Regions from separate parts of the Franconibacter daqui genome, predicted to be linked through region 2. Evidence: predicted binding sites of a transcription regulator. Region 2 holds the regulator's gene; each other region holds the start of a gene.
What was found. Region 2 encodes sigma-54, which starts transcription at its own class of promoters, with help from an activator protein. Its sites were predicted from a motif close to GTTGGCACANNTTTCGCTNT; they were not measured.
Positions count from the first base shown of each region.

Region 1 (8,037 bases), on a different contig from region 2:
AGATCTCGGTGACAAGCTCATCGAGATGCAGCTTTGACAGCACGGCGTTGGTAATCGCCACCAGAATGCGAAAGTCGTCGCGCTCCCGGCACAGCAGCTGGTAATTCTGATTATCGCCCACGCGCGTCTGGATCTGCTCTGCCGCCACGCTGACGATTTGCGTCAGGGTTTGCAGCCGGGAGTACTCGTTTTCGCTCCACGGCGTGTTGGCGTTGCGAATAAACTCGCAGCCGCCAAAAATGTGCCCCTCGGCGGCAAGCGGCGCCAGGCAGTAGTGGCCGAAGGGCGGGTAGAGGGCCAGCGCCGCGAGTGGCGGCCAGGTCTCGGCGAACTCTTGATAGTCGCAATGCAGCACCTCCGGGCGGGAGAGCACCCGGCGAACCGGACCGTGGGAAAGCACGGTTTCATCTTCGTACTGCACCGCTTTGCCGAGGTTATCGACGCTGTAAAAACAGACCCGCTGATGCTTAGGGTGGTAAAGCAGGATATTAACCCGATCCGCCATGCCAGAACTTTTCACCAGCGTTTTCAGCGCTTCCGCCAGCGCGCAGAGATCCGGCTGTTGCAATAACGTGCGGGTGATATCGAACAGCCCCTGCTGGCCGAGATCGCTCATGGGAGTGTATGACATTAGACTCATCCGGAAAGGTTTCGCAAAAGGCGAAACAAGCAAAGCACTATAATAACTAAAGGCTAATTAATGGTTTTTTGCGCAGGAACAGGCTTTAGCAGATCCGCGGCAACGGTTCGCTATGCGGCAGATCAAGCGTGCGCTTCACGCCGTAGAGCCCGCAAAGCCGCACGCCCGCGCTGGCGGTGACTTCGCCGACTATCGCGGCGTCACGCCCCAGCGGATGCGCCTTCATCGTCTCCAGCGCCTGTTGCGCCGCTTCCCGCGCCACGCCAATCACCAGCTTTCCTTCATTGGCGAAGTTAAGGGCGTCCAGTCCCAGCAGCTCGCACACGCCGCGTACCGACGGCTTAAGCGGCAACGCCTTCTCCTGAAGCGCCATGCCGCAGCCGCTGCTGGCGGCGAACTCATGCATCACCGCGTTAACGCCGCCGCGGGTGGCGTCGCGCAGCGCTTTCACTCCCCGGATCGGGCACAGCGCCTCAATCAGCGGCGAGAGCAGGGCGCAGTCGCTCGAAAGCGCCCCTTCAAGCCCCAGCTCCTCACGCAGATTAAGGATAGTGGCGCCATGGTCGCCGAGCGTGCCGGAAACCAGCAGCAGGTCGCCCGGCGTCAGCGAAGCGGCGCTCCAGTGAATCGTCGCCGGAATCGCCCCCAGCCCGGCGGTGTTGATAAAAAGCTTATCCGCCGCGCCGCGCGGCACCACCTTGGTATCGCCGGTCACAATCTCTATCCCCGCTTCGCGGGCGGTTGCCGCCATGCTGTTCACCACGCGCTCAAGCGTCGCCAACGCAAGCCCCTCTTCAAGAATAAAGCCGCAGGAGAGCCAGCGCGGGAGCGCGCCGCTGACCGCCACGTCGTTAGCCGTGCCGCAGACGGCGAGCTTGCCGATATCGCCGCCGGGAAAAAAGAGCGGGTCGATGACGTAGCTGTCAGTGGAAAACGCCAGGCGATCGCCGCGCGCGGTGAGCTCCGCAAGCGGCAGGCGTGCCTGATCTTCCTGTTCGTCAAGCCAGGGATTAGCGAACGCCCGCATAAAAAGTTGGCCGATTAACTGCTGCATCGCCTGGCCGCCGCTGCCGTGGGCGAGGGTAATGGTGTTCATGCTTCACACTCCTGAGAACGGTACTGATACCACGCCGCGCAAGCCCCCTCTGAGGAGACCATCAGCGCGCCGAAGGCGTTTTGCGGGTTGCAGCGCGCGCCGAACAGCGGGCACTGCGCGGGTTTGCAGCGCCCGGTCAGCACCTCGCCGCAGCGCGCCTGCGGGTCATCGCTGACCTGGTGCTTACGGGGCGCAAAGCGGGCCTCGGCGTCAAAGCGTTGGTACGCTTCGCGAAGCTTGACCCCCGAGCCGTTTATCACGCCGAGCCCGCGCCATTCGCTGTCGCCTTCCACACAAAAAACATCATCAATAGCGTGCTGCGCCGCCGGGTTGCCCGCGTCCGGCACCACGCGGCGGTACTGGTTTTCCACCCGGCTCCGCCCGGCGATTTTCTGCTCCACCAGCATCAGCACGCCCTGCAGCAAGTCCATCGGTTCAAAGCCCGCCACGACCAGCGGCCGCTGATATTGCGTGGCGATAAAATCGTAGCGGGCGATGCCGATAACCATGCTGACATGCCCTGGTGCGAGAAACGCATCGATGCCGTTATCCGGTTGCGAAAGCAGGCTGGCAAGGGTTGGGATCAGCGTGATGTGCTGACAGAAGAAAAAGAAGTTTTCCACGCCGCGGGCTTTCGCCTGCCGAAGCGTCAGGGCGGTGGCGGGCATGGTGGTTTCAAAACCCAGGCCGAAGAACGCCACGTCGCGCTGCGGGTTTTCTTCGGCAATCTTCAGCGCGTCCAGGGGCGAATAGACGATGCGCACATCCGCGCCGCGCGCTTTCGCCTGCAACAGCGAGCCGTTTTTCCCCGGCACCCGCAGGGCGTCGCCGAAGGTGCAGAAGATAACGCCAGGGCGCTCGGCGATTTCAATGCAGCTGTCGATGCGCCCCATCGGCAGTACGCAGACCGGGCAGCCGGGGCCGTGAATAAACTCAACGTTCTCTGGCAGCAACTGGTCCAGCCCGAATTTGAAAATGGCGTGGGTGTGTCCGCCGCACACCTCCATAATGCGCAGCGGCCGTTCAGCGCTCCAGGGCAGCCGCGCCGCCCGCTCGCGCAGCCTGTCGATAAGCTGCATTACCCGCTGCGGCTCGCGGTATTCATCCACATAGCGCATCAGCATGCCTCCTCGCCGTAGAGCAGCGGGCCGACGTCCGGCTCCACGTCAAACATGTTTTGCAGCGCATCGAGGGTATCCAGCGCCTCTTGTTCGTTAATCAGGCTCATGGCGAAGCCGACATGCACCAGCACCCACTGGCCAAGACGCGGCGCGCCATGTTCGTCATGGGTGCCGACAAGCGTAAGATCCACCTCGCGCTTCACGCCGCTGACCTCAACGCGGGCGAGGTTACCCTCGCCCAGTTCGCAAATCCGCCCGGGAATGCCTATGCACATCGCTGCGCCTCCAGCCAGGCGAGCCAGGCCTCCATGCCGTCGCCTTTGGTGGCGGAAACCAGCAGGATGTCGATATCCGGGTTGACCTCGCGCGCGCAGGCCAGACATTTTTCCACGTCGAAATCGAGGTAAGGCAGCAGGTCGATTTTATTCAGCAGCAGCAGCGAGGCGGCGGCGAACATGTGCGGATATTTAAGCGGCTTGTCTTCGCCCTCGGTCACGGAGAGCACCGCCACCTTATGCCGTTCGCCAAGATCGAACCCCGCCGGGCAGACCAGGTTGCCGACGTTTTCAATAAACAGAATGCCGCCATCAGCGAGGGGGAGCCGGGTCATGGCGTCGGCCACCATCTGCGCATCCAGATGGCAGCCTTTACCGGTATTCACCTGAAGCGCGGGGGTGCCGGTCGCGCGGATGCGCTCGGCGTCGTTCACCGTTTGCTGGTCGCCTTCAATGACGGCACAGGCCGTTTTACCGTGCAGCCGCTTCAGGGTTTCCGTCAGCAGGGTGGTTTTGCCGGAGCCGGGGCTGGAAACAAGGTTTAACCCCAGCTGTCGCCGTTCGTTCAGGCGCTGGCGGTTGCGCTGCGCCAGCCGGTTATTTTTCTCCAGCACATTAATTTCAATCTCCACCATCTTGCGCTGGCTTAGCCCCGGCGCGTGGGTGCCCGCTTCGCCGCGTCCGTAATGCAGATCGCCCTGCGGGGCGACGGCGGGGATAAACAGATTAACGTTGGTGATAGCGGCCTGAGTGCGGGCTGCCGGAACGAAGGGGGCGGCGCGAAACGCCGAGTGGGGGTTGCGTTCATCCCCTTCGATATAAAGGTTGCCGTGTTCGCAACCGCAGGTGGTACACATAGCTACTCCTGTTCGATTTCCAGGCGTTTGATCTGCACGCCGTCGTCCGCGACGATGCGCAGGTTCACGCCGTTACACTGCGGACAGCGCCTGACGCGCTGGGTCAGCAGATGAACATGCTGCTCGCAGTCATGACACCAGCACTCCGCCGCCTGTTGCGCCAGATGCAGCGCGCAGCCTTGCGCGCAGGTATCGCGGCACACCAGCTCAAAGCAGAACGCCAGCGCGCTTTGCTCAACGCAGGAAAACGCGCCGATTTCCAGCCAGACGCCGGTCACCCGCCGCGCGCCGAGCCGCTGCGCCTGTTGTTCAATAATTTCTACCGTCCGCTGGCAGAGGGTGAGTTCATGCATAAAACCTCCGAAGCCATGGGCCGACGCCCTGGACGGGCAATGCAATAACGGTGCCAGAGGAAAAACGGTGTCGGCAGAAAGGGTGTCGAGGCTGTCGAAATGACACGTCATGACAGCGCACAGACGCTGTCATTCTAAATAAAGTCATTAAAATACAATGGGATAAAAAATGGCACGGTTCATGCTAAACGGGACTGCTACCCGTAAATGAGAGTTACGCCATGATCCTTTCCGAACTAAGCCAGAAAGCAGAATTTATCGCGGATCGTCACCGCAGCCTGCAGTCGCACTGGCATACCTACTGCAATACCCTGGTCCAGGCCATCACCCTGTCGAAACATAAGCTGCATCACGCCATGGGCTGCGAGCCGCAGACCGGGCTCAGCTTCTTTCTCTTCGACCACTTCGTTATTCGCGTGGAGCAGGCCGAAGGCTTTAACTGCCACACCATTAACTATCTCGTGGAGAGCCGCGACGGGCGTGAGCAGGCCTGCATCGCCAGCGCCCGGCTGGACCAGAACGGGCTGCTTGATGGCGCGGTGGATATCCGCGACCGCGAGCGCGTGCTTGAGCATTACCTCAATAAAATCAGCGCCGTGTATGAGGGGCTGTATGAGGCGGTGCAGGGCGATGCGCCGCTGCGCATCAGCGCGCTGCTGGCGAACCCACGCAAGCCTGACGTGGCCTGACACGTTTACGTGTCGGCGACTGTCGACGTCGACACATTTCGTCAAAAATGTCTCACCTGAGGAATGACTGGTGAATCGTTTTATCCTTGCTGACTCTTCGCTCTGCATCGGCTGTCGCACCTGCGAAGCCGCCTGCGCAGAGACCCATCGCCTGCACGGTCTGCAGTCCCGACCGCGCCTGCAGGTGATGCGCAATGAAAAAGACTCCGCGCCGCAGCTTTGCCGCCACTGCGAAGATGCGCCTTGCGCCCAGGTCTGCCCGGTAAACGCCATTAACCGCGAGGCGGGGGCGGTCCAGCTCAATGAGAGCCTGTGCGTAAGCTGCAAGCTTTGCGGTATTGCCTGCCCGTTTGGCGCGATTGAATTCTCCGGCAGCCGTCCGTTGCATGTTCCCGCCAACGTCAACAGCCCGAAGGCGCCCCCTGCGCCCCCGGCGCCGGCCCACGTCGGCGCTTTTCTCGACTGGACGCCCGGCATACGCGCCGTGGCGGTGAAGTGCGATTTATGCGCCTTTGACGACGCGGGCCCGGCGTGCGTGCGCACCTGCCCGACCAACGCGTTAAGGCTTGTCGATAACCACGACATCGCCCGCGCCAGCCGCCGCAAACGCGAGCTGACGCTCTATTCCGACTTCGGCGATCTGTCGCAGTTGCCTGACATAAGCAGAGGAAACGCATGAGCATCGTGACTTTACTGAATGGGGCGCTGGCGATATTTCTCGGCGGCGCGCTGCTTTCGCTGCTGCTGCGCCCGCATAAGCCGCTGAGCGCGTTCGTCGCGGCGGCGAGCGGATTGCTCGGCAGCCTTGGCGCGCTGACGGCGGGGGCGCTGGTGCTGGGCGAGCTGCGCCCGGCGACCATCGCTGCGCTTGGCATAGGGCACTTCACCGTACAGTTGGGGCCGCTCAACAGCGTCTGGCTGCTGGCTTTTGGCCTGCCGGGCTTTTTTGTCAGTCTCTTTCAGCTTGCGGGCGATCGCCCGGGCGCGCCGCGAACCGAAGGCTGGCTGCTGAACCTGCTGCTGGCCGCCGCCACGCTTGCGGTCACCGCGGATAACCTCGCCACCCTGGTGGTCATGGCGGAGATAATGAGCCTTGCCGCCGTTTTTCTAACCGGCGAGAGCGGCGCAGGCAAGCTCTGGTTCGCGCTCGGGCGCTGCGGCACGCTGCTGCTGATTTTCGCCTGCGGGCTGCTGTGGCGACAGTATGGCACGCTGAACTTTACGCAGTTGCATGAGCTCACCGCCCCTCAGCCGCTCGGCGACGGCGTTCGTCTGCTGGGGCTTGCGGGCTTTGGCTTGCTGGCGGGCCTTGTGCCGCTGCATGGCGGCGTCGTGCAGGCGCATGCCCAGGCGGGGAGTCCGGCCGCCGCGCTCTTTTCTGCCGTGGTGCTGAAGGTGGGGCTTTACGGCCTGCTGATGATGTCGCTCATCGACAGCGCGCTGCCGCTGTGGTGGGGCGTGCTGGTGATGCTGCTTGGCATGCTGACCGCCTTTATCGGCGGGCTTTACGCGCTGATGGAGCACAATATCCACCGCCTGCTGGCTTATCACACGCTTGAGAATATCGGCATTATCCTGCTGGGCCTTGGCGCGGGCCTCACCGGCCTGGCGCTTCGCGAGCCGGTGCTGATTGCGCTCGGCATGACCGGCGGTCTTTACCATCTCTTTAATCACAGCCTGTTCAAAACCACGCTCTTTCTGGGCGCGGGCGCGGTGTGGTTTCGCACCGGGCATCGCGATATCGAAAAGCTCGGCGGCATCGGTAAAAAGATGCCGGTTATCTCGCTCGCCATGCTGGTGGGGCTGATGGCAATGGCGGCGTTGCCGCCGCTGAACGGCTTCGCCGGGGAGTGGGTTATCTATCAATCTTTCTTCCGCCTGGGTCAGCTTGCGCCGTTTGCCGCGCGCTTGTGCGGGCCGTTGCTGGCGGTGGGTCTCGCCATTACCGGCGCGCTGGCGGTGATGTGCATGGCGAAGGTGTACGGCGTCACCTTCCTTGGCGCGGCGAGAACCGCAGAGGCGGAAAACGCGCAGCCTGCGCCCTGGCCAATGACGCTGAGCGCGGCCCTTTGCGCGCTCTGCTGCGTGGCGGGCGGCGTTGGCGCGCCCTGGCTGCTGCCGCTGCTGCATAACGCCGTACCGCTGCCGCTGGTCACCGCTCACACAGGCGTTGCTCAGCTGATGATAACGCTGCTGCTGCTCGGCTCGCTGCTGCTGCCGTTCCTGCTGCTGACGCTGCTGAAAGGCGACAGGTTGCCCGCCCGCACCCGCGGCGGCGCCTGGGTCTGCGGCTATGAGCATGAGTCGGCGATGGTGATTACCGCCCACGGCTTCGCCCAGCCGGTGAGAGCCGCCTTCGCGCCGGTCATCGCGCTTCGTCGTTCCATGAGTCTGGTGGCGCCGGGCTGGCGCAACGCCAGTCCTGTGCTGTGCCGCCGCCTGGCGGTTATCGAACTGGCGGTGCTGCTGGTTGTTGTCATTTCACGGGGAGTCTGAAATGCAGAACGTTATTTTCCCTCTGGCGCAGGCGCTCATTCTTTTTGCCTGCGCGCCGCTGCTGTCCGGCGTCACGCGCGTCTGCCGCGCCCGGCTGCATAACCGCCGCGGCCCGGGCGTGATGCAGGAGTACCGGGATCTCTTCAAGCTGCTGGGCCGCCAGAGCGTGGCCCCGGCGGCCTCAGGATGGGTGTTCCGCCTGATGCCGCTGGTGATGATAGCGGTGATGTTCACCATCGCCACCGCCTTGCCGGTGGTGACGCTCGCCTCGCCGCTGCCCGGCGTTGGCGATCTCATCACGCTTATCTATCTCTTCGCCATCGCCCGCTTCTTTTTCGCCATCGCCGGGCTGGATACCGGTAGCCCGTTTACGGCGATAGGGGCGAGCCGCGAGGCGATGCTCGGCGTGCTGGTCGAGCCGATGTTGCTGCTCGGCCTGTGGACCGCGGCGCAGGTGGCGGGCTCGACGCATATCAGCCATATCGCCGCGATGGTTTACCACTGGCCCGT
Region 1 covers NZ_BMKJ01000001.1:1,045,091-1,053,127, forward strand. The annotation lists gene flhA (formate hydrogenlyase transcriptional activator FlhA) at 1-631, opposite strand, end outside; gene hypE (hydrogenase expression/formation protein HypE) at 726-1,736, opposite strand; gene hypD (hydrogenase formation protein HypD) at 1,733-2,854, opposite strand; gene IEX01_RS05030 (HypC/HybG/HupF family hydrogenase formation chaperone) at 2,854-3,132, opposite strand; gene hypB (hydrogenase nickel incorporation protein HypB) at 3,123-3,989, opposite strand; gene hypA (hydrogenase maturation nickel metallochaperone HypA) at 3,992-4,342, opposite strand; gene hycA (formate hydrogenlyase regulator HycA) at 4,564-5,031, shown strand; gene IEX01_RS05050 (4Fe-4S dicluster domain-containing protein) at 5,102-5,710, shown strand; gene hycC (formate hydrogenlyase subunit 3) at 5,707-7,527, shown strand; gene IEX01_RS05060 (respiratory chain complex I subunit 1 family protein) at 7,529-8,037, shown strand, end outside.
Region 1: the regulator sigma-54 is predicted to act here: its motif matches at 4,381-4,400, upstream of hypA (hydrogenase maturation nickel metallochaperone HypA).

Region 2 (8,037 bases):
GCGCCAGCGGCTTTCGAAGCTTGTCGACAAACTCGAAGAGATGCGCGAGCGCGACCTGAAGCTTAATGTGCAGCTTAAAGACAACATCGCTCAGCTTAATCAGGAGATTGCCGAGCGCGAAAAGGCGGAGGCTGAGCGCCAGCATATGCTGGAGCAGCTAAAAGTCGAGATGAAAGAGCGCGAAGTGACGCAGATCCAGCTTGAGCAACAATCTTCCTTCCTGCGCTCGTTTCTGGACGCCTCGCCGGACCTCGTTTTCTATCGCAACGAAGATAAAGAGTTCTCCGGCTGCAACCGGGCGATGGAGTTGCTGACCGGGAAAAGCGAAAAACAGCTGATCAACCTTAAGCCGCAGGATGTGTATTCGCCGGAGGCGGCGGAAAAGGTTATCGAAACCGATGAGAAGGTATTTCGCCACAACGTTTCGCTCACTTACGAGCAGTGGCTCGACTATCCGGATGGCCGCAAAGCCTGCTTTGAAATTCGTAAAGTGCCTTACTATGACCGGGTGGGCAAACGCCACGGTCTGATGGGGTTCGGCCGTGATATTACCGAGCGTAAGCGCTATCAGGACGCGCTGGAGCGCGCCAGTCGGGATAAGACCACCTTTATTTCTACCATCAGCCATGAACTGCGCACGCCGCTCAATGGCATTGTCGGTCTAAGCCGCATTCTGCTCGATACTGAACTTACAGCCGAGCAAGAGAAATACCTGAAAACTATTCACGTTTCCGCCGTTACGCTTGGCAATATCTTTAACGATATTATCGATATGGACAAAATCGAGCGGCGCAAAGTGCAGCTTGATAACCAGCCGGTTGATTTCACCAGCTTTCTTGCCGACCTTGAAAACCTCTCCGGCCTGCAGGCGCAGCAAAAAGGGTTGCGCTTTGTGATGGAGCCGACGCTGCCGCTGCCGCACAAGGTGGTGACCGACGGTACTCGCCTGCGTCAGATCCTGTGGAATCTCATCAGCAACGCGGTGAAATTTACCCAGAAAGGGCAGGTGACGGTGCGCGTGCGCTACGAAGAGGAGCGCCGCCTGCGCTTCGAAGTGGAAGACTCCGGTATCGGTATTCCGCAGCAGGAGCTGGATAAGATCTTCGCCATGTATTATCAGGTGAAAGACAGTCAGGGCGGTAAGCCCGCTACCGGCACCGGCATTGGTCTTGCGGTATCGCGTCGACTGGCGAAAAACATGGGCGGCGATATCACCGTTTCAAGCAAACCTGGCAAGGGCTCTCTCTTCACGCTCACCGTCGAGGCGCCGCGCGTGGCGGAAGAGGTTAAGGATGAACAGGAAGACGACGATATGCCGTTGCCAGCGCTGCATGTGCTGCTGGTGGAAGATATTGAACTTAACGTGATTGTCGCCCGCTCTGTGCTTGAGAAGCTTGGCAATAGCGTGGATGTGGCGATGACCGGCAAAGCGGCGCTGGAAACGTTCCAGCCCGGCGAGTATGACCTTGTGCTGCTCGATATCCAGTTGCCGGACATGACGGGCCTGGATATCTCCCGCGAACTGACGCGCCGCTACGCAAAAGAGGATTTGCCGCCGCTGGTGGCGTTAACCGCCAATGTGCTTAAGGACAAGCAGGAGTATCTGGATGCGGGGATGGATGACGTGCTGAGCAAGCCGCTGGCCGTCCCCGCGCTGACCGCAATGATTAAGAAATACTGGGATACCCAACCGGACGAGAATGAGGGCGAAACGATGAGTGAAGATAAGCACAAGACGTTATTCGATCTACCCATGCTTGAGCAGTACATGGAGCTGGTAGGGCCGAAGCTGATTCTGGATGGCCTGGCGATGTTTGAAAAGATGATGCCGGGCTACCTGAGCGTGCTGGAGTCGAACCTGACGGCGCGTGACCAGAAAGGCATCGTAGAGGAAGGGCATAAAATTAAAGGTGCGGCGGGCTCCGTCGGCCTGCGTCATCTACAACAGCTGGCCCAGCAGATTCAGTCGCCAGACTTGCCGGCATGGTGGGATAACGTTGGTGAATGGGTAGAAGAGCTTAAGCAGGAGTGGCCGCAGGATGTGGCAGCGCTGAAGACGTGGGTGAGCGAAGCTGAAAAAAAATGACCCCGGATTAACCGGGGTGCGCGAATACTGCGCCAACACCAGGGAAATTAAGGCATCGCCTGTTCTTGGTGTGGTTTTTTCGTTCATGGCGGGGCCTGAGAATATGTTCCGCTCGAGCATAAGATAGCAAAACTTAAAAAAATTGTTACGCGAATCAGTTAAATGTGTGAAGCATAGCGTTTAAATTACAATTTTTTATATTGTTCAGTAGCTTAGGTAAAGGGATGAATTCATGAAGAAAATTGGCGTCGTACTTAGCGGTTGTGGCGTTTATGACGGAAGCGAAATTCATGAGGCGGTTATTACGCTGCTGGCGATTGCACGAAGCGGCGCGCAGGCGGTCTGCTTTGCGCCTGATAAACCGCAGGCGGATGTGCTTAACCATCTGACCGGCGAGAAAATGGCGGAAAGCCGTAACGTACTGGTGGAAGCGGCGCGTATCGCTCGCGGCGAAATTCAGGCGCTCGGTCAGGCCCGGTTCGAGACGCTGGACGCGCTGGTGGTGCCGGGCGGCTTTGGCGCGGCGAAGAATCTGAGCAATTTTGCAAGCCAGGGGGCGGAGTGCGTTGTCGACCCGTCGCTTAAGGCGCTGGCGCAGGCGATGCATGCCGCAGGCAAGCCGCTTGGCTTTATCTGCATCGCCCCCGCCATGTTGCCTAAAATTCTGCCGCCGCCGCTGCGCCTGACCATTGGCACCGATATCGATACGGCGGAAATTATTGAGGAAATGGGCGGCGAACATGTTCCCTGTCCGGTGGACGATATCGTGGTGGATGAAGATAACAAAGTGGTCACCACGCCCGCCTACATGGTAGCGAAGCGCATTGACGAGGCGGCAGCGGGTATAGAGAAGCTGGTCGCCCGCGTGCTGGAACTGTGCGAATGAGGAAAGGCAAGGCGTCGCTGTGGCGAAAGGGGTGGCGCTGGCTTTGGCGTGGCTGCGCCGCCGTGCTGGCGTTCTGGATAGCCGGTATTTTGCTGTTCGGCCTGCTGCCGGTGCCTTTTTCCGCGGTGATGGTAGAAAGACAAGCGTCCGCCTGGTTTAGCGGTAATTTTAGCTATATAGCGCATTCTGACTGGGTAGGAACCGACGATATTTCGCCATGGATGGGGCTTGCGGTCATCGCGGCGGAGGACCAAAAATTCCCTGAACACTGGGGCTTTGACGTCGCCGCCATAAAGAAAGCGGTCTCTCATAACGAACGGCACGAGAATCGCATTCGCGGCGCTTCGACGATTTCGCAGCAGACGGCTAAAAACCTTTTTCTGTGGGACGGGCGCAGCTGGCTGCGCAAGGGGCTGGAAGCGGGGCTGACGGTAGGTCTGGAAACGGTCTGGAGCAAACGGCGCATTCTCACGGTTTATCTGAATATCGCTGAATTTGGCGAGGGCACCTTTGGCGTAGAGGCGGCGGCGCAGCGTTATTTCCACAAGCCCGCCAGCCGTCTTACCGCAGCGGAAGCCGCTATGCTGGCGGCAGTGCTGCCAAACCCGCTGCGTTTGCGGGCGGACGCGCCTTCAGGTTACGTACGCGCGCGTCAGGCGTGGATCCTGCGCCAGATGCGCCAACTGGGCGGCGAAACGTTTCTGACGCAGCATAAGCTGCGCTAAAAGGCATAACCGCCTGAGCGACAAAAAAGGCGGGTTAGCCTGGAGCTGACCCGCCTTTTGCATGCGCCAGAGCAAAGCCGTTAATCTTCGTCAAAGCCGGCTTTAAACAGGGCGATAACCGCTGACAGGGCCTCTTGTTCCTGGGGACCCGTCGCTTCCACTTCAATCTGACCGCCCTGGGCGGAATCCAGCATCAGCAGGGCGATTACGCTGCTCGCCTCCGCTTCCGTGCCCGCTTCATTACGCAGCAGCACTTCCGCATCAAAACTCTGCACCAGCTCGAACAGCTTCATGGCTGGCCGGGCATGCATGCCGAGCCTATTGGTTATCTCAACGGTTTGTTTTACGGTCATGATTTGCGTTTTTCCAGCGTGCGGTGACGGGACTGGACGTTTTTACCGCGTGAACGGAAATAGTCGGCCAGCTGTTCCGCAATGTAGACCGAGCGATGTTTACCACCAGTACAGCCAATAGCGACCGTAAGGTAGCTGCGGTTGTTGGTTTCCAGCATCGGCAACCACAGTTCCAGATAGCTGCGGGTTTGATAGATAAAGTTATGCACTTCGGTATGGCGGTCAAGGAAGGCGGCCACCGGTTTATCAAGCCCGGTCATAGGGCGCAGCTTCGGATCCCAGTGCGGGTTGGGCAGGAAGCGAACGTCGAAGACGTAGTCGGCGTCGATAGGAATGCCATGCTTAAAGCCAAAGGATTCAAACACCATCGTTAATTCACGCTCGCGTTTGCCGAGCAGGCGCGTACGCAGCATTTCCGCCAGCTCATGCACGGACATTTCCGAGGTGTCGATAATCAGATCGGCCCGGGAGCGTAACGGCTCCAGCAGGTTATTCTCTTCGTCGATGGCGCTCTCCAGCGAGAGGTTGCGGCCAGAGAGAGGGTGCAGACGGCGAGTGTCGCTGTAACGGCGGATGAGCGTATTGCGATCGGCATCCAGAAACAGCAATTGCGGAGAAAACGCATCCGGCAGGTTATTCATCGCCTGCTCGAAGATCTCCGGCGACTCGGGCATATTGCGCACGTCGATACTGATGGCGGCGGAAATCTGTCTGTCCGCCAGCGTCCGCGCCAGCTCAGGCAGCAGCACTACCGGCAGGTTATCCACGCAGTAGAATCCCATGTCTTCCAGCGCGCGCAGAGCTACCGATTTTCCGGAGCCCGAACGCCCGCTGACGATCATCAGCACCATCTCCAGTCTCTCCCTGGGTCAATACGGGCGGCAAGCGCCCCTCTTATCGAGCTTTGCAGCCCGTTATTCGCTCTCATCGCCGCCTTCGGTGATGATTTGATAAAGCTCTTCATCGCTTTGCGCCGCGCGCAGACGACGACAGATCGTTTTATCCGCCAGCCGCCTTGCCACGAGCGAGAGCGTATGCAAATGCGTTTTGGTCTGATCGGCCGGCACCAGCAGGGCGAAGAGCAGATCGACCGGCTGATTGTCGATAGCGTCAAAAGCAATAGGCGTTTCCAGTTGTACGAATACGCCTACGGCGCGCAGGGTATCTTCTTCAAGCTTACCATGCGGAATGGCGATGCCGTTGCCGATGCCGGTACTGCCCATTCGCTCGCGCGTGAGAATGGCTTCAAACACCACCTGCGGCGGCAGACTAAGCTGCTTCGCGGCCAGTTCACTGATGATTTCCAGCGCGCGTTTTTTACTCTGGCAATGCACCCCGCTTCGGGTACATTCCTGGTTCAGGACATTGCTCAGTTGCAGAGCGGAATCATTATTCATCATAAGTTCACCTAAGCATTCTCTGTGCTAACGGCCCGCTATTCGGTGAATAACGAGCCGTTAATACATCAGCTAAACGCCCGGACAATCAGTGTTGTTTCAGTTTATCTTTATGTTTAGTAAGTTGCCGCGCCAGTTTATCAATTAAACCGTCGATGGCGGCGTACATATCCTGACCTTCCGCACTGGCATGAAGCTCGCCGCCGTTAACGTGCAACGTGGCGTCCGAGATGTGAGTGACTTTCTCCACTTTCAGCACTATGTAAACCTGGTTAATCCTTTCGAAGTACTGCTCCAGCTTAGCGAACTTCGTGTTCACAAATTCACGAAGGGAATCAGTGATTTCGACGTTATGTCCAGTAATGTTGAGCTGCATAGTGTCTTCCTTATCGGTTGAGTCAAACCAGCTGCTTGCGCTGATTAGACGGCGGAATAGATAAAGACTCTCGATACTTCGCCACAGTACGGCGGGCCACCATGATGCCCTGATCGGACAGCATGGATGTCAGCTTACTGTCGCTCAGCGGCTTCGCGGGATTTTCCGCGGCTATTAATTTCTTCACCAGCGCGCGGATGGCGGTGGATGAGGCTTCGCCGCCGCCCTCCGTATTCACATGGCTGGAGAAGAAATACTTCAGTTCAAAAATGCCTCGCGGGCTGTGCAGATATTTTTGCGTTGTGACGCGGGAGATAGTTGATTCGTGCATCTCTACCGCCTGGGCGATGTCCGCCAACACCATCGGCTTCATGTACTCTTCGCCCTTGTCAAAAAAAGCCTGCTGTTGCTCGACGATACAGCGGCTTACGCGAAGCAGCGTATCGTTGCGGCTCTCCAGGCTTTTAATCAGCCATTTCGCTTCCTGCAAATTGCTTCGAATAAACTGGCTGTCGGACTCATTGCGCGCGGTAGTGCACATCGCGGCGTATTGTTGGTTAATTTTAAGACGCGGAATGCTGTCGGCATTAAGCTCTACCGTCCAGCGACCGTTATGCTTACGCACCAGCACATCCGGTATGACATATTCCGGCTCGCCGGTCTGAATCGACTGGCCGGGACGCGGATCGAGCGACTGTATCAGCGCGACCGCCTCTTTCAGCACCTCTTCTTTCAGCCGGGTGACCCGCATCAGGCTGCGGAAGTCGTGGTTCGCCAGCAAATCAAGATGGTTACTGATGATAAGACGAGCCTCTTCAATCCATGGCGTCTCTCTGGAAAACTGCGAAAGCTGCACCAGCAGACAGTCGCGCAGATCGCGCGCCGCCACACCGACAGGGTCAAAGCGCTGCACCCGCTTTAATACCGCCTCCACTTCGTCGAGGCTTATCTCCTCATCGCCCATGCCTTCCAGGATATCTTCCAGCGCGACGGTGAGATAACCGGTTTCATCGACGGCGTCGACAATCGACGTGGCGATGGCACGGTCGGTATCGGAGAAGGGAGTCAGCTCAACCTGCCACATCAGGTAATCCTGCAGCGACTGGGTGGTTTCACCCTGATAAACAGGCAGCTCGTCATCCTGATAATCCACGCCGTTGCCGGAGGGGGTGCCTGCCGTATAGATCTCGTCCCAGCTGGCGTCGAGCGGTAACTCTTCCGGCATCTCTTTTTGTTCGAGCGCTTCGGCGGTATCCAGCCCTTCGCTGCTTTGCGCTTCCTGAGTGGCTATCTCATCATGAAATTCGGTTTGCTCAAGCAGTGGGTTATTTTCCAGCGCTTGCTGAAGTTCTTGCTGCAGTTCCAGCGTCGACAACTGCAACAGGCGGATGGCCTGTTGCAACTGGGGCGTCATGGCAAGTTGTTGGCTAAGCCTAAGTTGCAAACCTTGCTTCATATTCAGAGCAAATTTCCTCAGGTGATAAGTATTAGTATACCTGTCCTGGCAGGGCGCGACGCCGGAATACGATGGCGCGGGCTCGCTGTCCGTTGCTCTACCCTATCAGAGTCTGAACTCTTCCCCAAGATAGACGCGCTTAACTTGCTCGTCTTGCAGGATCTCATCGGGCGTGCCGTGGGCGATAAGGTGCCCCTGGCTGACGATATAAGCGCGTTCACAAACGGCCAGCGTTTCACGGACGTTGTGGTCGGTGATGAGAACGCCCAGGCCGCTGTCGCGCAGGTGTTCAATGATGCGCTTGATGTCGATAACGGAAATAGGGTCTACCCCGGCGAAAGGTTCGTCGAGCAGGATGAATTTCGGGTTGGCGGCCAGCGCGCGGGCGATCTCCACACGGCGACGTTCACCGCCGGAAAGCGCCTGGCCGAGGCTGTTGCGCAGATGATCGATATGAAACTCTTCCATCAGCTCTTTCGCGCGATCTTCGCGCTGCTCGCTGCTCAGATCGTCGCGGATCTGCAGTACCGCCATCAGGTTGTCGTATACGCTCAGACGGCGAAAGATAGAGGCTTCCTGCGGCAGATAACCAATACCGCGACGGGCGCGGGCGTGCAGCGGCAGCAGGCTGATATCTTCTTCATCAATAATGATATTGCCGGCATCGCGCGGCACAATGCCGACGACCATGTAGAACGTGGTGGTTTTACCGGCGCCGTTCGGCCCGAGCAGGCCGACGATTTCGCCCGATTTCACCG
Region 2 covers NZ_BMKJ01000002.1:76,876-84,912, forward strand. The annotation lists gene arcB (aerobic respiration two-component sensor histidine kinase ArcB) at 1-2,086, shown strand, start outside; gene elbB (isoprenoid biosynthesis glyoxalase ElbB) at 2,319-2,972, shown strand; gene mtgA (monofunctional biosynthetic peptidoglycan transglycosylase) at 2,969-3,697, shown strand; gene npr (PTS phosphocarrier protein NPr) at 3,778-4,050, opposite strand; gene rapZ (RNase adapter RapZ) at 4,047-4,901, opposite strand; gene ptsN (PTS IIA-like nitrogen regulatory protein PtsN) at 4,965-5,450, opposite strand; gene hpf (ribosome hibernation promoting factor) at 5,536-5,823, opposite strand; gene rpoN (RNA polymerase factor sigma-54) at 5,846-7,279, opposite strand; gene lptB (LPS export ABC transporter ATP-binding protein) at 7,385-8,037, opposite strand, start outside.

Region 3 (8,037 bases), on a different contig from region 2:
TTAATCTGACAACAACCCCCTGCTGGAAACGGCTCCGGCGTCTGGAAGAAGAAGGTTATGTCACGGGTAAAGTGGCGCTGCTGGACCCGGAAAAGCTCGGCCTCGGCCTGACGGCGTTTATGCTTATCAAAACCCAGCACCATAACCGCGAGTGGTATAGCCACTTCGTCTCGGTGGTCAGCGGCATGCCTGAGGTGCTGGGCTTCTGGCGCATGGCGGGGGAGTACGACTACCTGATGCAGGTTCAGGTAGCGGATATGAAGCGGTATGACGAGTTTTACAAGCGACTGGTGAACCAGGTGCCGGGCTTTTCCGAGGTCACTTCGAGTTTCGCCATGGAGCAGATAAAATACACCACAGCCCTGCCGGTGGAGGCGTAGCCTTTAGCGGCCACCTATACTCCATCCCTGCGCTTATCGTCATTAAAGACAATCAGGACAAACGTTTTGCGATTATTTGCTCAGTTAAGCTGGTACTTCGGCCGGGAGTGGCGACGCTATCTCGGCGCCGTAGCCCTGCTTATCATTATCGCCGTTTTGCAACTCGTGCCGCCAAAACTGGTGGGCGTTATTGTGGACGGCGTCACCCAACGCCACTACACCGCCGGGCAGATTTTACTGTGGATAGGCGTCATGGTGGCGATTGCGATTGTGGTTTATCTGCTGCGCTACGTCTGGCGCGTGCTGCTGTTCGGCGCGTCTTATCAGCTTGCCGTTGAGCTGCGCCGCGATTTTTATCGCCAGCTCAGCCGCCAGCATCCTGAGTTCTACTTACGCCACCGCACCGGCGATTTAATGGCGCGAGCCACCAACGACGTCGACCGCGTGGTCTTTGCCGCGGGCGAAGGGGTATTAACGCTGGTGGATTCGCTGGTGATGGGCTGCGCGGTGCTGATAGTCATGAGCACGCAAATAAGCTGGCAGCTTACGCTGCTGGCATTGCTGCCGATGCCAGTGATGGCCATTGTCATTAAGCGCTACGGCGACCAGCTGCACCACCGCTTCAAGGCGGCGCAGGCGGCGTTTTCAACGCTTAACGATCGCACTCAGGAGAGCATGACCAGCATCCGCATGATCAAGGCGTTCGGGCTGGAGGACCGTCAGTCGGCGCTGTTCGCCGAAGACGCGCGGGAGACGGGGCAGAAGAACCTGCGGGTGGCGCGTGTGGATGCCCGCTTCGACCCGACTATTTACATCGCCATCGGCATGGCGAACCTGCTGGCTATCGGCGGCGGCAGCTGGATGGTGATGAACGGCACGCTGACGCTCGGCCAGCTCACCAGCTTCACGATGTATCTGGGCCTGATGATCTGGCCGATGCTGGCGCTGGCCTGGATGTTTAACATCGTCGAGCGCGGCAGCGCGGCGTACAGCCGCATTCGCGCCATGCTTGCTGAGGCGCCTGTCGTTCACGACGGCGACGAAAGCGCGCCGCCGGGACGCGGCGAGCTGCGCGTGGCTATCCGCGCCTTCCGTTATCCTGGCGTTACCCAGCCGACGCTGCAAAACCTCAACGTCGCCCTGAAGCCGGGGCAGATGTTAGGGTTGTGCGGGCCGACCGGCGCGGGGAAAAGCACCGTGTTAACGCTGATACAGCGCCATTTCGATGTTGATGAAGGGGAGATTCGCTTTCATGACATCCCGCTGCCTCGTTTGAAGCTGGATGACTGGCGCGCCCGGCTGGCCGTTGTGAACCAGACGCCGTTCCTCTTCTCTGACACGGTGGCGAACAATATCGCCCTCGGCAAGCCTGAAGCCACGCAGCAGGAGATTGAGCATGTGGCGAAACTCGCCTGCGTGCACGAAGATATTCTGCGCCTGCCGCAGGGGTACGACACCGAAGTGGGCGAGCGCGGCGTGATGCTCTCCGGCGGGCAGAAGCAGCGTATCTCCATTGCCCGCGCTCTGCTGCTGAACGCAGAGATGCTGATTCTGGATGACGCGCTTTCGGCGGTAGATGGGCGCACGGAACACCAGATCCTGCACAACCTGCGCCAGTGGGGAGAAGACCGTACGGTTATCATCAGCGCCCATCGCCTTTCGGCGCTGACCGAAGCGAGCGAAATTCTGGTGCTGCAGCACGGTCATGTAGCCCAGCGGGGTCAGCATGAACAGCTGGCGAGCCAGCCGGGCTGGTATCGCGATATGTACCGCTATCAGCAGCTTGAAGCGGCGCTGGACGACGCGCCGGAAGAGAACCAACAGGAGGCGATGAATGCGTAATTTTGGTCAGCTGTGGCCGACGCTAAAACGCCTGCTGGCGTATGGCAAGCCCTGGCGTAAACCGCTTTCGATGGCGGTGGTTATGCTGTGGGTTGCCGCCGCCGCGGAAGTCAGCGGCCCGGCGCTCATCAGCTACTTTATTGACAACCTCGTCGCGCAGCATCGTATGCCGCTTGCGCTGGTCAGCGGGCTGGCGGCGGTTTATCTCCTGCTGCAACTGCTCGCCGCCGGGCTGCACTACTGGCAGTCGCTGCTGTTTAACGAAGCGGCCGTGGGCGTGGTGCAGCAGCTTCGCACCGATGCGATGGACGCCGCGCTGCGCCAGCCGCTCGGCGCCTTCGACACCCAGCCGGTAGGGCAGCTTATCTCCCGCGTGACCAACGACACCGAAGTTATCCGCGATCTCTACGTCACCGTTGTCGCAACGGTATTGCGCAGCGCGGCGCTGGTGGGCGCGATGCTGGTGGCCATGTTCAGCCTCGACTGGCGGATGGCGCTGGTGGCTATCACCATCTTTCCGGCGGTGCTGATTGTAATGCTGATTTATCAGCGCTACAGCACCCCCATTGTGCGCCGGGTGCGCGCTTATCTCGCAGATATCAACGACGGCTTTAACGAAGTGATCAACGGCATGAGCGTCATCCAGCAGTTTCGCCAGCAGGCGCGCTTTGGCGAACGGATGAATGAAGCGAGCCATTCGCACTATCTGGCGCGCATGCAGACGCTGCGCCTGGATGGTTTCCTGCTGCGTCCGCTGTTAAGCCTCTTTTCCGCGCTGGTGCTCTGCGGGTTGCTGATGCTGTTCGGCTTTACGTCAGTTGGCACGATAGAGGTTGGGGTGCTGTACGCCTTTATTAGCTATCTTGGACGCCTTAACGAACCGCTTATCGAGCTCACCACCCAGCAGTCGATGCTGCAACAGGCGGTGGTGGCGGGCGAGCGCGTCTTCGAGCTGATGGACAGGCCGCGCCAGAACTACGGCGATGACGATCGGCCGCTGCAAAGCGGATCGATCGACGTCGATAATGTTTCGTTCGCTTATCGCGACGATCGTCTGGTTTTGCAGGATATCGACCTGCGCGTTCCGTCGCGTCATTTCGTTGCGCTGGTGGGCCATACCGGCAGCGGTAAAAGCACGCTCGCGAACCTGCTGATGGGATATTACCCGCTGACGCGCGGCGAAATTCGCCTCGACGGGCGGCCGCTCCAGAGCCTGAGCCATGGCGCGCTGCGCAAGGGGGTGGCGATGGTGCAGCAGGACCCGGTGGTGCTGGCGGATTCGTTTTTCGCCAACGTCACCCTCGGGCGCGACATCAGCGAAGAACAGGTCTGGCAGGCGCTGGAGACGGTGCAACTGGCGGAGCTGGCGCGCGGCATGGCGCAGGGTATCCACACCCGTCTTGGCGAACAGGGCAATAACCTCTCTGTCGGCCAGAAACAGCTGCTGGCGATGGCCCGCGTGCTGGTCGATACGCCGCAAATTTTGATCCTCGATGAAGCGACGGCCAATATCGACTCCGGCACCGAGCAGGCGATTCAACAGGCGCTGGCGGCTATCCGTGAACACACCACGCTTGTGGTCATCGCGCATCGTCTTTCCACCATTGTGGAAGCGGATACGATCATGGTGCTTCACCGCGGCCAGGCCGTTGAACGCGGCACGCATCAGGAACTGCTCGCCGCGAAAGGGCGCTACTGGCAGATGTATCAGCTTCAGTTGGCAGGCGAAGAGCTGGAAGCGAGCGAGCGGGAAGAGTCGCTTATCGCCTGATGCACTATAATTACGCACCGCGCCAGCCGCTCGCTTTGCTGGTGCAAAAATGCAACGCACCCTGCACCAGCATGGTGCGTTTTTGCTTTCCAGGAACAATCTGAATCCCGGTCACACTTTTTTCTTACTCATTCACTCCATGAATGCCCGCTTGCCGGGCGCAAAATCTCCCGCTTTTTCATTCCTGGCACGCCGCTTGCTTTAACAAAGTTGTTAGCTGCGGCCATTACCCAATTCGACTGGAGGGGATTTATGAAGCTGGTTACCGTGGTAATCAAACCATTCAAACTGGAAGACGTGCGCGAGGCGCTTTCTTCAATTGGCATTCAGGGGCTGACGGTAACCGAGGTGAAAGGCTTTGGTCGCCAGAAGGGCCACGCCGAGTTATACCGCGGTGCCGAATACAGCGTTAACTTCCTGCCGAAAGTGAAGATTGACGTTGCTATTGCAGACGACCAACTTGATGAAGTGATTGATGTCATTAGTAAAGCTGCCTATACCGGCAAAATTGGCGACGGCAAAATTTTCGTTGCCGAGCTGCAACGCGTGATTCGTATTCGTACCGGCGAAGCCGACGAAGCGGCACTGTAACTGGCCAACCGTGACAGGAATGGAAAAGATGAAACACACAGCACTGAAATCTGGCCTCGGCCTGCTTTCGCTTCTGCCCGGCCTTGCCATGGCCGCTCCGGCGGTGGCGGACAAAGCGGACAACGCTTTTATGATGATCTGCACCGCACTGGTGCTCTTTATGACCGTACCTGGCCTGGCGCTCTTTTATGGCGGCCTGCTGCGCGGTAAAAACGTGCTCTCCATGCTGACGCAGATCTCCGTGACTTTCGCGCTGGTCTGCATTCTCTGGGTGGTTTACGGCTACTCGCTGGCGTTTGGCTCCGGCGGCAGCTTCTTCGGTAACCTTAACTGGATCCTGCTGAAGGGTATTAACATCACCGATCTCATGGGCAGCTTCTACCAGTACATCCACGTGGCGTTCCAGGGTTCGTTCGCCTGTATTACCGTGGGGCTGATTGTCGGCGCGCTGGCTGAGCGCATTCGCTTCTCCGCCGTGCTTATTTTCGTGGTGGTATGGCTGACGCTCTCCTACGTGCCTATCGCCCACATGGTGTGGGGCGGCGGCCTGCTGGGTTCTCATGGCGCGCTGGATTTCGCAGGTGGCACCGTTGTGCACATTAACGCCGCGGTGGCGGGCCTGGTAGGCGCTTACCTGGTGGGTAAACGCGTGGGCTTTGGCAAAGAAGCGTTCAAACCGCATAACCTGCCGATGGTCTTTATCGGCACGGCGATCCTTTACTTTGGCTGGTTTGGCTTCAACGCCGGCTCCGCCAGTGCGGCGAATGAAATCGCCGGTCTGGCGTTCCTGAACACCGTTGTGGCGACAGCCGCTGCCATTCTCGCCTGGGTCTTCGGTGAATGGGCGCTGCGCGGCAAGCCTTCTCTGCTGGGCGCCTGCTCCGGCGCTATCGCGGGTCTGGTAGGCGTGACTCCGGCTTGCGGCTACATCGGCGTCGGCGGTTCTCTGATTGTCGGCATCGCGGCGGGTCTGGCGGGTCTGTGGGGCGTCACCATGCTGAAACGCTGGCTGCGCGTTGATGACCCGTGCGACGTCTTCGGCGTGCATGGCGTGTGCGGCATCGTGGGCTGCATCCTGACCGGCGTGTTCGCAGCAAGCTCGCTGGGTGGCGTGGGTTACGCAGAAGGCGTGACCATGGGTCACCAGGTGCTGGTGCAGCTGGAAAGTATTGCGGTTACCGTGGTCTGGTCCGGCGTGGTGGCGTTCATCGGCTACAAACTGGCGGATATGACGGTTGGTCTGCGCGTACCGGAAGACCAGGAGCGCGAAGGTCTGGACGTCAACAGCCACGGCGAGAATGCCTACAACGCCTGAGTAGAGCATCTCTCCTGTTAAAACCTCCCGCGTGCGGGAGGTTTTTTATTTTCAGGGGAGAGGTAAAACCAGTGGCGCAGCGTCTTTCCGGTGGCGTTTCGCATATTCAGCCAGCAAACGGCGCGCCTGAACGTCAGGGCGGCCCGCCGTCACGGCTTACTTAACCGCGCTTCCTCATCACCCCTTCCTGCACAGAAGAGGCGACCAGTTTGCCGTCCATGCTCCAGAATTCGCCGCGCACAAAGCCGCGCGCGCTGGAGGCGGAGGTGCTCTCCACGCTGTAGAGCAGCCACTCGTTCATGTCGAACGGACGGTGGAACCACATGGAGTGGTCGATAGTCGCCACCTGCATGCCTGGCTCCAGGAAGCCCACGCCGTGCGGCTGCAGCGCCACTACCAGGAAGTTAAAGTCGGAGGCGTAGCCCAGCAGCGACTGGTGCACGCGGAAATCGTCCGGCATCGCCCCGTTAGCGCGGATCCACACCTGGCGCGTCGGCTCCGCCACGTGTCCTTTCAGCGGGTTATGAAACTCCACCGGGCGAATTTCGAGCGGCTTATCGCTAAGGAACTTCTCTTTCACCTGCGGTGGCAGGAACTTTTCCAGCGCCCGGGCGATATCGGTTTCCGATTTCAGCCCTTCGGGCGACGGCGCGGCAGGCATCGTTTTTTGATGCTCGAAACCCGCTTCCGGCGCCTGGAACGAGGCGGTCATGTAAAAAATAGGTTTGCCGTTTTGGATAGCCGCTACGCGCCGGGCGCTGAAGCTGTTGCCATCGCGCAGCACTTCAACGTCATACACAATCGGCTTCTGACTGTCGCCCGGGCGCAGGAAATAGCTGTGGAAAGAGTGCACCAGACGTTCTGCCGGCACGGTCTCTTTAGCAGCGTAAAGCGCCTGCCCGACGACCTGGCCGCCAAAGACCTGCCGCAGACCTAAATCTTCGCTCTGGCCGCGAAACAGCCCCTCTTCAATTTTTTCCAGATTCAACAATGCCAGTAGGTTGCTCAGCGCCTGACTCATAACGGGTCCTCAACAGCAAAAGAAAGCACAGCGGTGCCGGGAAAGTAACGAGAGTATAACGTAGAACCACAACTGGTCCGAGGGGTGGAATTATCTTAATGGCGGCCCATTACCAGGCGAAAATCAGTGACCTGTGCCACACTTAGCACGACAAGCAAGTTCTGACCACTCACTTCTGGTGAGTTATCGCGCTCACTGGTGCATTGAAAATAAGGAGAACGCAATGAAACTCGTGCACATGTTAAGTGGTTTAGCGGTTGCGGTTGCTCTGGCGGGTTGCGCAAAGGATAAAAGCGCGGACATAGCGGTTCCGGCGCCGAATCCGAACACCGCTGGCGTGGCGACACAGCCGGTTATTAAACAGCCTAACGTCTCCGGTACGGTCTGGGTCCGTCAGAAAGTGGCGCTGCCGCCGGATGCCGTGCTGACCGTAACGCTCGCCGACGCCTCGCAGTCTGACGCGCCTTCCCGTGTTATCGCGCAAAAAGCGGTACGTACCGAAGGCAAGCAGGCGCCATTCAGCTTCGTATTGCCGTTTAACCCGGCCGACGTACAGCCGAATGCCCGCATTCTGCTGAGCGCCGCCATCACCATCGACAACAAGATTGTTTTGGTAACTGACCAGGTTAAACCAGCAGTAACCCAGGGCGGCACTAAAATCGACCTGAACCTGGTACCGGTGCAGCAGACCGCGATCCCGTTACAGGAAGGCGGCGGTGCGGCGACAACGGTGCCGAGCACGTCGCCAACGCAGGTTAACCCTTCGTCAGCGGTTCCGGCTCCCACGCAGTTCTGAGTTGAACATTAACGCCTCTTCGGAGGCGTTTTTAATAGCGCCAGCGGTAGCGGGCGAGGTCTATCTGTCCGCTGCCGGAGACCTGAACCCCTTCCGACAGCAGCGCCTGCCGCTGACGCTGTAAATCGGGCCCGGTAAGCGAAATCGCGCCGTGGCGATTCACGACCCGATGCCAGGGCAACTGGCTGCCTTCCGGTAATCTTTTCAGCACGCCGCCCACCTGCCGCGCCGCTCGCGGCGAGCCCGCAAGCCTTGCCACTTCGCCATAGGTCGTCACGCATCCCTCAGGAATGGCCGCGACAATCTGATAAACGCGCATCG
Region 3 covers NZ_BMKJ01000001.1:241,586-249,622, forward strand. The annotation lists gene IEX01_RS01155 (Lrp/AsnC family transcriptional regulator) at 1-380, shown strand, start outside; gene IEX01_RS01160 (SmdA family multidrug ABC transporter permease/ATP-binding protein) at 447-2,222, shown strand; gene IEX01_RS01165 (SmdB family multidrug efflux ABC transporter permease/ATP-binding protein) at 2,215-3,993, shown strand; gene glnK (P-II family nitrogen regulator) at 4,246-4,584, shown strand; gene amtB (ammonium transporter AmtB) at 4,613-5,899, shown strand; gene tesB (acyl-CoA thioesterase II) at 6,060-6,920, opposite strand; gene IEX01_RS01185 (YbaY family lipoprotein) at 7,144-7,716, shown strand; gene IEX01_RS01190 (MGMT family protein) at 7,748-8,037, opposite strand, start outside.
Region 3: the regulator sigma-54 is predicted to act here: its motif matches at 4,177-4,196, upstream of glnK (P-II family nitrogen regulator).